2 linked regions of the Streptomyces clavuligerus genome follow. Each later gene encodes a partner of the first gene's protein in a complex. Links are inferred from orthologs where the notes say so. Each region holds a gene or a part of one and is shown on either strand. Other genes may lie near its edges.

Region 1 (4,282 bases):
GAACTCGTACTCGGAGAGGAGCTCACGGACCTCGAGCTCGACGAGCTCCAGGATCTCCTCGTCGTCCACCATGTCGGCCTTGTTCAGGGCGACGACGATGTACGGAACGCCGACCTGGCGGGCCAGGAGCACGTGCTCCTTGGTCTGCGGCATCGGGCCGTCGGTGGCGGCGACCACGAGGATGGCGCCGTCCATCTGCGCGGCACCGGTGATCATGTTCTTGATGTAGTCCGCGTGACCCGGGCAGTCGACGTGCGCGTAGTGACGCGACTCCGTCTGGTACTCGACGTGCGCGATGGAGATGGTGATACCGCGCTGGCGCTCCTCAGGAGCCTTGTCGATCTGGTCGAACGCCGAAGCCTCGTTCAGGTCCGGGTACGCGTCGTGCAGCACCTTGGTAATGGCGGCCGTGAGGGTCGTCTTACCGTGGTCGATGTGACCGATGGTGCCGATGTTGACGTGCGGCTTAGTCCGCTCGAACTTCGCCTTCGCCACTGGGGTCCTCCTGGGGAGTGGTTCTGTACGCCTTACTCATCGGCGCCAGGTGATCTTTGCTGGGATGCCGGGTCCCAGGGGCATTCCATCCCGGTCTGGGAGGGAATGCCCCGTCGGGCTCCGGTGACAAGCCTAAAGCGTGCACTCGGGTGAGTTACTCGCCCTTGGCCTTCGCGATGATCTCCTCGGCGACGTTCCGCGGAACCTCGGCGTAGGAGTCGAACTGCATCGAGTAGCTTGCGCGACCCGAGGTCTTGCTGCGGAGGTCGCCGACGTAGCCGAACATCTCCGACAGCGGCACGAGGCCCTTGACGACACGGGCGCCGCTGCGCTCCTCCATGGCCTGGATCTGGCCACGGCGGGAGTTGATGTCGCCGATGACGTCACCCATGTAGTCCTCGGGCGTGACGACCTCGACGGCCATCATCGGCTCAAGGATGACGGGGGACGCCTTGCGGGCGGCCTCCTTGAACGCCTGCGAACCGGCGATCTTGAAGGCGAGCTCGGAGGAGTCGACCTCGTGGAAGGCGCCGTCGAGGAGCGTGACGCGCACGCCCGTCATCTCGTAGCCCGCCAGGATGCCGAACTGCATGGCCTCCTGCGCACCGGCGTCCACGGAGGGGATGTACTCCTTGGGCACGCGGCCACCGGTGACCTTGTTCACGAACTCGTACGCCGAGTCGCCGCCCTCGATGGGCTCGATCGCGATCTGCACCTTGGCGAACTGACCGGTACCACCGGTCTGCTTCTTGTGGGTGTAGTCCACGCGCTCGACGGCCTTGCGGATCGTCTCGCGGTACGCGACCTGCGGCTTGCCGACGTTGGCCTCGACCTTGAACTCACGACGCATACGGTCGACGAGGACATCGAGGTGGAGCTCGCCCATACCACCGATGATGGTCTGGCCGGTCTCCTCGTCCGAGTGGACCTGGAAGGAGGGGTCCTCCTCCGCGAGACGCTGGATGGCGACACCCAGCTTCTCCTGGTCGCCCTTGGACTTGGGCTCGATCGCGACCTGGATCACCGGCGCCGGGAAGTCCATGGACTCCAGGATCACCGGGTTCTTGTCGTCGCAGAGCGTCTCACCGGTGGTGGTCTGCTTCAGGCCCATGACGGCGACGATGTCACCGGCGCCCACCGACTCGATCTCCTCACGCTTGTTGGCGTGCATACGGTAGATCTTGCCGATGCGCTCCTTCCGCCCCTTGACGGAGTTCAGCACCGCGGTGCCGGCCTCCAGGCGACCCGAGTAGACCCGGATGAAGGTGAGCTTGCCCAGGTGCGGGTCGCTCGCAATCTTGAACGCGAGGGCCGCCAGCGGCTCGGTGTCGGCCGGCTTGCGCTTCACGACCACCTCGGGGTCCTTGACGTCGTGGCCCTCGATGGCCTCGACGTCCAGGGGGGAGGGGAGGTAGCGCACGACGGCGTCGAGCAGGGGCTGGACGCCCTTGTTCTTGAACGCGGTGCCGCAGAACACGGGGGTGACGGTGGAGGTGTCGGGCTTGCCGGACGCGATGGTGATACGACGGATCGCGGCGTACAGCTGCTCCTCGGTGGGCTCCTGGCCCTCCAGGTACAGCTCCATGATCTCTTCGTCGTTCTCCGCGACCGTCTCGATCAGCTTGCCGCGCCACTCGTCGGCGGCCTCGGTGTGCGTGGCCGGGATGTCGACGACGTCGTACATCTCGCCCTTGGACGCCTCGGCGGACCAGACCAGGGCCTTCATGCGGACGAGGTCCACAACACCCTGGAAGTTGGCCTCGGCGCCGATCGGGAGCTGCATCACGATCGGGGTCGCGCCGAGGCGGTCCACGATCATGTCGACACAGCGGTGGAACTCGGCACCGGTGCGGTCGAGCTTGTTGACGAAGCAGATACGCGGAACGCCGTAGCGGTCCGCCTGACGCCAGACGGTCTCGGACTGCGGCTCAACACCGGCGACACCGTCGAACACGGTGACGGCACCGTCGAGGACACGGAGCGAACGCTCCACCTCGACGGTGAAGTCCACGTGACCCGGGGTGTCGATGATGTTGATCGTGTGATCGACGTCCTCGAGCGGCCAGTGACAGGTCGTCGCGGCGGACGTGATCGTGATGCCGCGCTCCTGCTCCTGCTCCATCCAGTCCATCGTGGCAGCGCCGTCGTGGACCTCACCGATCTTGTAGCTCACACCGGTGTAGAAGAGGATGCGCTCGGTGGTCGTCGTCTTGCCCGCGTCGATGTGGGCCATGATCCCAATGTTGCGGACCTTGGCCAGGTCAAGCGAAGTGGTGGCCATATGGCTCAGTCTTCTCTCGGTCTCGATGGGGGTAGCGACTACCAGCGGTAGTGCGCGAAGGCCTTGTTGGACTCGGCCATCTTGTGCGTGTCCTCACGCTTCTTGACCGAGGCGCCGAGGCCGTTCGAGGCGTCCAGCAGCTCGTTCATGAGGCGCTCGGTCATGGTCTTCTCGCGACGGGCGCGGGAGTAACCGACCAGCCAGCGCAGCGCGAGGGTGGAGGCGCGGCCCGGCTTGACCTCGATCGGCACCTGGTAGGTGGCGCCACCGACACGGCGGGACTTGACCTCAAGAGCGGGCTTGACGTTCTCAAGCGCGCGCTTCAGCGTGATGACCGGGTCGTTGCCGGTCTTCTCGCGGAGGCCCTCCATGGCGCCGTAGACGATCCGCTCGGCGGTGGAGCGCTTGCCGTTCAGGAGGATCTTGTTGATGAGCGAGGTCACCAGAGGAGAACCGTAGACCGGGTCGATGATGACCGGGCGCTTCGGGGCGGGGCCCTTACGAGGCATTCTTACTTCTCCTTCTTGGCGCCGTAGCGGCTGCGGGCCTGCTTACGGTTCTTGACGCCCTGGGTGTCCAGGGAACCGCGGATGATCTTGTAACGAACACCCGGCAGGTCCTTCACACGGCCACCACGCACGAGCACGATGGAGTGCTCCTGCAGGTTGTGTCCCTCACCCGGGATGTAGGCCGTGACCTCGATGCCAGAGGTCAGACGCACACGCGCGACCTTACGCAGGGCCGAGTTCGGCTTCTTCGGGGTGGTCGTGAACACACGCGTGCAGACGCCGCGGCGCTGAGGAGAACCCTCAAGGGCGGGCGTCTTGTTCTTCTCGACCTTGTCCTGCCGGCCCTTGCGGACCAGCTGCTGGATCGTAGGCACTACTTCTCCGGTTTCTGTGTGCCGACTGTGAAACTAACCTGGAACGTCTCCGACCCACGCGGTCGGGTGTGTCGTAGCTGCGGGCTCCCGCCGCGAAGGCGGAAGCGGGTGCAGATAGCGGTGGCCCAGATCGGACTCGCCACGCGGTTGAGGACACGCGCAGGAGCCCAGGCACACCCCAGGCACAAGGTCAGAGCGTACCTACCGCATGGGCTGCGGTCAAAACAAATGCGGCCGGGGCGACACGCCGAGGGGCCGCTCATCCGGTGGGAGCGCGCAGTATCGCAGAACGGACACCGGAGCGCGAACGGGGGGAGCGGGAGCCGCCCCGGACCGCCCGGACGGAGCAGGGGCCCGGCCCACGGCCCGGCGCGGGGTCCCGGACACGCCGAAGGGCGGCCACCCCACGGGGTGACCGCCCTTCGCCGACTGGCGCCTTACTGGTTGTACGGACCGTAGTCGTAGTCCTCCAGCGGCACGGCCTGGCCGGAGCCGGAGCCGAACGGCGAGTAGTCGATGTCGTCGTAGCCGACGGCCGAGTACATCGCGGCCTTGGCCTCCTCGGTGGGCTCCACCCGGATGTTGCGGTAACGGGACAGACCCGTACCGGCCGGGATGAGCTT
Region 2 (3,618 bases), 2.1 Mb from region 1 along the record:
CTGCGAGGAGGGCTGGTGGATCAGGACCCGCGCGTGCGGCAGGGCCATCCGCTTGCCCGGCGTACCGGCGGCGAGCAGGATCGCGGCGGCGGAGGCCGCCTGGCCCATGCAGACCGTCTGGATGTCGGGCTTGACGAACTGCATCGTGTCGTAGATGGCCGTCAGCGCGGTGAACGAGCCGCCCGGGCTGTTGATGTAGATCGAGATGTCCCGGTCGGGGTCCATCGACTCCAGGCAGAGGAGCTGCGCCATGACGTCGTTGGCGGAGGCGTCGTCGATCTGCACGCCGAGGAAGATCACGCGCTCTTCGAAGAGCTTCGCGTACGGGTCGTACTCGCGCACGCCCTGCGAGGTGCGCTCGACGAAGCGCGGGACGACATAGCGGCTGTCCGGCTGCGGGCCGGTGTAGAGACCGCTCGCGGAAAAGTTGCTCATGGTGGTGTTCTCTCGTCCCTTCGGTGTTCCGCGGGGAGCTTCAGCGGGCTTCCCGCGGAACTGGATGGCTGGAGGTCTGGGGCCGGGCAGCCGGGTCAGGCTCCGGTGCCGCCGCCGCCCGGAACGCCCGAAGCAGCCGTGATGATCTCGTCGATCAGGCCGTACTCACGGGCCTCCTCGGCGGTGAACCAGCGGTCGCGGTCACCGTCGCGGATGATCGCCTCCACGGTCTGGCCGGAGTGCCGGGCGGTGATCTCCGCCATGCGCTGCTTGGTACGGAGCAGATACTCGGCCTGGATCTTGATGTCGGAGGCGGTGCCGCCGAGTCCGGCCGAGCCCTGGTGCATCAGGATGTCGGTGTGGGGCAGCGCGAAGCGCTTGCCGGGGGTGCCGCCCGTGAGCAGGAACTGGCCCATCGAGGCCGCCATGCCCATACCGATCGTCACCACGTCGTTCGGGATGTACTGCATGGTGTCGTAGACCGCCATGCCCGCCGTCACCGAGCCGCCGGGGCTGTTGATGTACAGGAAGATGTCCTTCTCGGGGTCGGCGGCGAGAAGCAGCATCTGCGCGGTGATCTTGTTGGCGATGTCGTCGTCGACCTGCTGGCCGAGGAAGATGATGCGCTCGCCGAGCAGCCGGCTGTAGACCTGGTCACCGAGGCCACCGAGGGACGGCTCTCCGGCGAGGTAAGGCATCGGATTCGTCACGTATCCACCTGCTCGTCTCTGACGGCCTGCCTGCCGTCGTCAGCGTCTGTGTCGCCGGGGCTGTCTGCTCCCCGGGGCTGGGGCCGGGTACTCCCCCGCCCTCGTATCCATGGACCCTAACGCGCAGGTCGGACAACGCCATCCCGGTTCCCGAACTGTTCGCTCGGAGCGCAAGGTGCGCACGGGAGGGTTGAGCGGGGTGTCCGACGGGATCGCGGCGGGCCGCGGCGCGGTCGGGGAGGGCCCGGGGGCGCGCCCCCGGGGACGGGACAGGGCCCGGACGCGAGTGGCGTCCGGGCCCTGTGCGCACGGCTGCGCGGGTGGGAGAACGGCCGGGGCGAACGGGCCCCGGCCGGTCCGGCGGCTCAGGCCCCCGGCTTCTCCTCGCCCTTGGCCTCGTCGCCGTCGACCACGGACTCGACCGTCTCGGCGGCGGCCTCGACCGTCTCGTCCTCGTCGTCCGACATGTCGACGGTCTCACCGTTGGTGTCGACCACCTTGGCGGACTCGACGACCAGGGCCAGCGCCTTGCCGCGGGCGACCTCGCCCACGAGGACCTGGACCTGGTTGCCCTCGACGACCGCCTTGGCGAACTGGTCGGGGCTCATGCCGGAGGAGGCGGCACGGCGCATCAGGTGCTCCGTCAGCTCCTCCTGGTTGACGTTGAGCTGCTCCTTGGAGACCAGCTCGTCCAGGATGAACTGGGTCTTGATGCCCTTGACCGCGGCTTCCTGGGTCTCGGTGTCGAACTCCTCCTGGCTCTTGCCCTGGATCTCCAGGTACTTCGCCAGGTCGAGGCCCATCTGGCCGAGCTGGTGGTGCTCCAGGTTGTGCTTGCGGGTGTTGACCTCGTCCTCGAGCAGCTTCTCGGGCATCGGGATCTCGACCAGCTTCAGCAGCTCCTCCAGCACCCGCTCCTGCGCCTGGGTGGCCTGGTCGTACTGCTTCATGGTGGTGAGGCGCTTGCGGCTGTCCGCCTTCAGCTCCTCCAGCGTGTCGAACTCGCTCGCGAGCTGCGCGAAGTCGTCGTCCAGCTCGGGAAGCTCACGCTGGGCGACCGCGGTGACCTTCACGGTGACCTCGGCGTCCTTGCCGGCGGCGGAGCCGCCCTTGAGCTGGGAGGTGAAGGTGGCCTCGCCACCGGCCTCCAGGCCCTTCACGGCCTCGTCGATGCCGTCCAGCAGCTCACCGGAGCCGATGGTGTAGCTGACGCCCTCGGCGACGCCGTCCTGCAGCACCTCGCCGTCGACCTTGGCCTCCAGGTCCACGGTGATCACGTCACCGTCACCGGCGGCGCGCTCGACCGGGGTGGTGGACGCGAAGCGCCCGCGCAGCTCCTCGACGGCCTTCTCGACGTCCTCGTCGGTGACCTCGATGGCGTCGACGGTGATCTCGATGCCGGAGTAGTCCGGGATCTCGATCGTCGGGCGGATGTCGACCTCGGCGGTGAAGTTCAGCGTCTCGCCGTCCTTCAGCTCGGTGATGTCGACCTCCGGCTGGCCCAGCGGGCTGATCTCAGCCTCGTTGACCGCCTCGGTGTAGAGCTTGGGAAGGGCGTCGTTGACGGCCTCCTCCAGCACCGCACCGCGGCCGAACCGCTGGTCGATGACCCGGGCCGGGATCTTGCCCTTACGGAAGCCCTTGACCGTGACCTGCTGGTTGATCTTCTTGTACGCCGCGTCGAGGCTGTCCTTGAGCTCCTCGAAGGGCACCTCGACAGTGAGCCGAACCCGGGTCGGGTTCAGGGTCTCCACGGCGCTCTTCACGGTTCGGTCTCCTTGATGGCTGATTCCTGGGTTCTGCCGCGGGTCGCCGCAGAGACGGCGGCACAACGGCCGAGCGTGCCCGGACGTCGTCGTGGTCGTCTCACTCGGTCGGACGCATCGCCGAACACACGCGGGCACGTAGTTTGCATAGTAGCCGCATGCGGAAGGAGCCCCACAACGCGATCTTCGGCGGGGGCGTCAGAGGTGCTGGTCGGGGTGGCCGGATTCGAACCGACGACCTTCCGCTCCCAAAGCGGACGCGCTACCAAGCTGCGCCACACCCCGTCGGTGCGAGACGTAGGGTACATGCTCGGCGCGGTCCCGGCGGCCGGATTTCCGGGCGTACGGCGGTGGACCGCCCGAGCCCCGCCCACCGCGGGGCGCGCGGCGGGTGCCGGCGTGCGAAGGGGGTGTGCGACCGCCGCCCGCGACCCGCTACGATGCTCCTCGTACCGCGGTCGTGAGGGCCGTCGCCCCAGGGTCCGCGTGTACGAACCGTGCGGGCGTAGCTCAATGGTAGAGCCCTAGTCTTCCAAACTAGCTACGCGGGTTCGATTCCCGTCGCCCGCTCCATGTGTGGCCGTGGGCCCGATCGGTATCCCCGATCGGGCCCACGGTCTTTTTCTTCGGCCTGAGAAGTCCCAGAAGCCTCGGAAGCCTCAGAAGCTGATGTCGTTGATCGCCTGCGCTATCGAGTTGAGCGTGCG

The links. Proteins that work in one complex are often made in the same cells at the same time.
Region 2: the proteins of rpsG (region 1) and tig are in contact, whole or in part, in a crystal structure (PDB 3GTY), measured with the Thermotoga maritima proteins. The link is inferred for Streptomyces clavuligerus from one-to-one orthologs. Residues at the interface, in WP_004081843.1 of Thermotoga maritima: Lys34, Lys52, Lys55, Glu59, Arg62, Gln63, Glu66, Asn67, Lys69, Val71, Arg95, Ala109, Lys110, Lys111, Gly112, Arg113, Pro114, Glu117, Glu121, Ile124, Ala125, Tyr127, Asn128, Asn129, Thr130, Gly131, Lys135, Asp139, Arg142, Met143; in WP_004081061.1 of Thermotoga maritima: Glu122, Val124, Val129, Leu130, Tyr133, Glu188, Gly259, Ile262, Tyr263, Glu266, Ser270, Glu273, Gln274, Glu277, Arg308, Gln311, Ile312, Ser315, Tyr316, Glu325, Arg329, Arg336, Leu363, Phe366, Trp367, Arg373, Leu377, Arg381, Leu384, Glu387.

Annotation. Positions count from the first base shown.
Region 1 is NZ_CP027858.1:2,518,685-2,522,966, forward strand. The notes cover bases 1,551-4,282. They hold rpsG (30S ribosomal protein S7), read right to left. Parts: upstream 3,286-4,282; coding sequence 2,815-3,285; downstream 1,551-2,814. Other genes in these bases: fusA (elongation factor G), read right to left, coding at 1,551-2,776; rpsL (30S ribosomal protein S12), read right to left, coding at 3,288-3,659; CRV15_RS10320 (DNA-directed RNA polymerase subunit beta'), read right to left, coding at 4,097-4,282. In the rest of the region: tuf (elongation factor Tu), read right to left, coding at 1-495; more of fusA, read right to left, coding at 650-1,550.
Region 2 is NZ_CP027858.1:4,637,599-4,641,216, reverse strand. The notes cover bases 712-3,618. They hold tig (trigger factor), read right to left. Parts: upstream 2,912-3,618; coding sequence 1,511-2,911; downstream 712-1,510. Other genes in these bases: CRV15_RS19505 (hypothetical protein), read right to left, coding at 3,571-3,618; CRV15_RS19525 (ATP-dependent Clp protease proteolytic subunit), read right to left, coding at 712-1,133. Also shown: CRV15_RS19530 (ATP-dependent Clp protease proteolytic subunit), read right to left, coding at 1-435; more of CRV15_RS19525, read right to left, coding at 531-711. UniProt on the Bacillus subtilis protein: Involved in protein export. Acts as a chaperone by maintaining the newly synthesized protein in an open conformation. Functions as a peptidyl-prolyl cis-trans isomerase.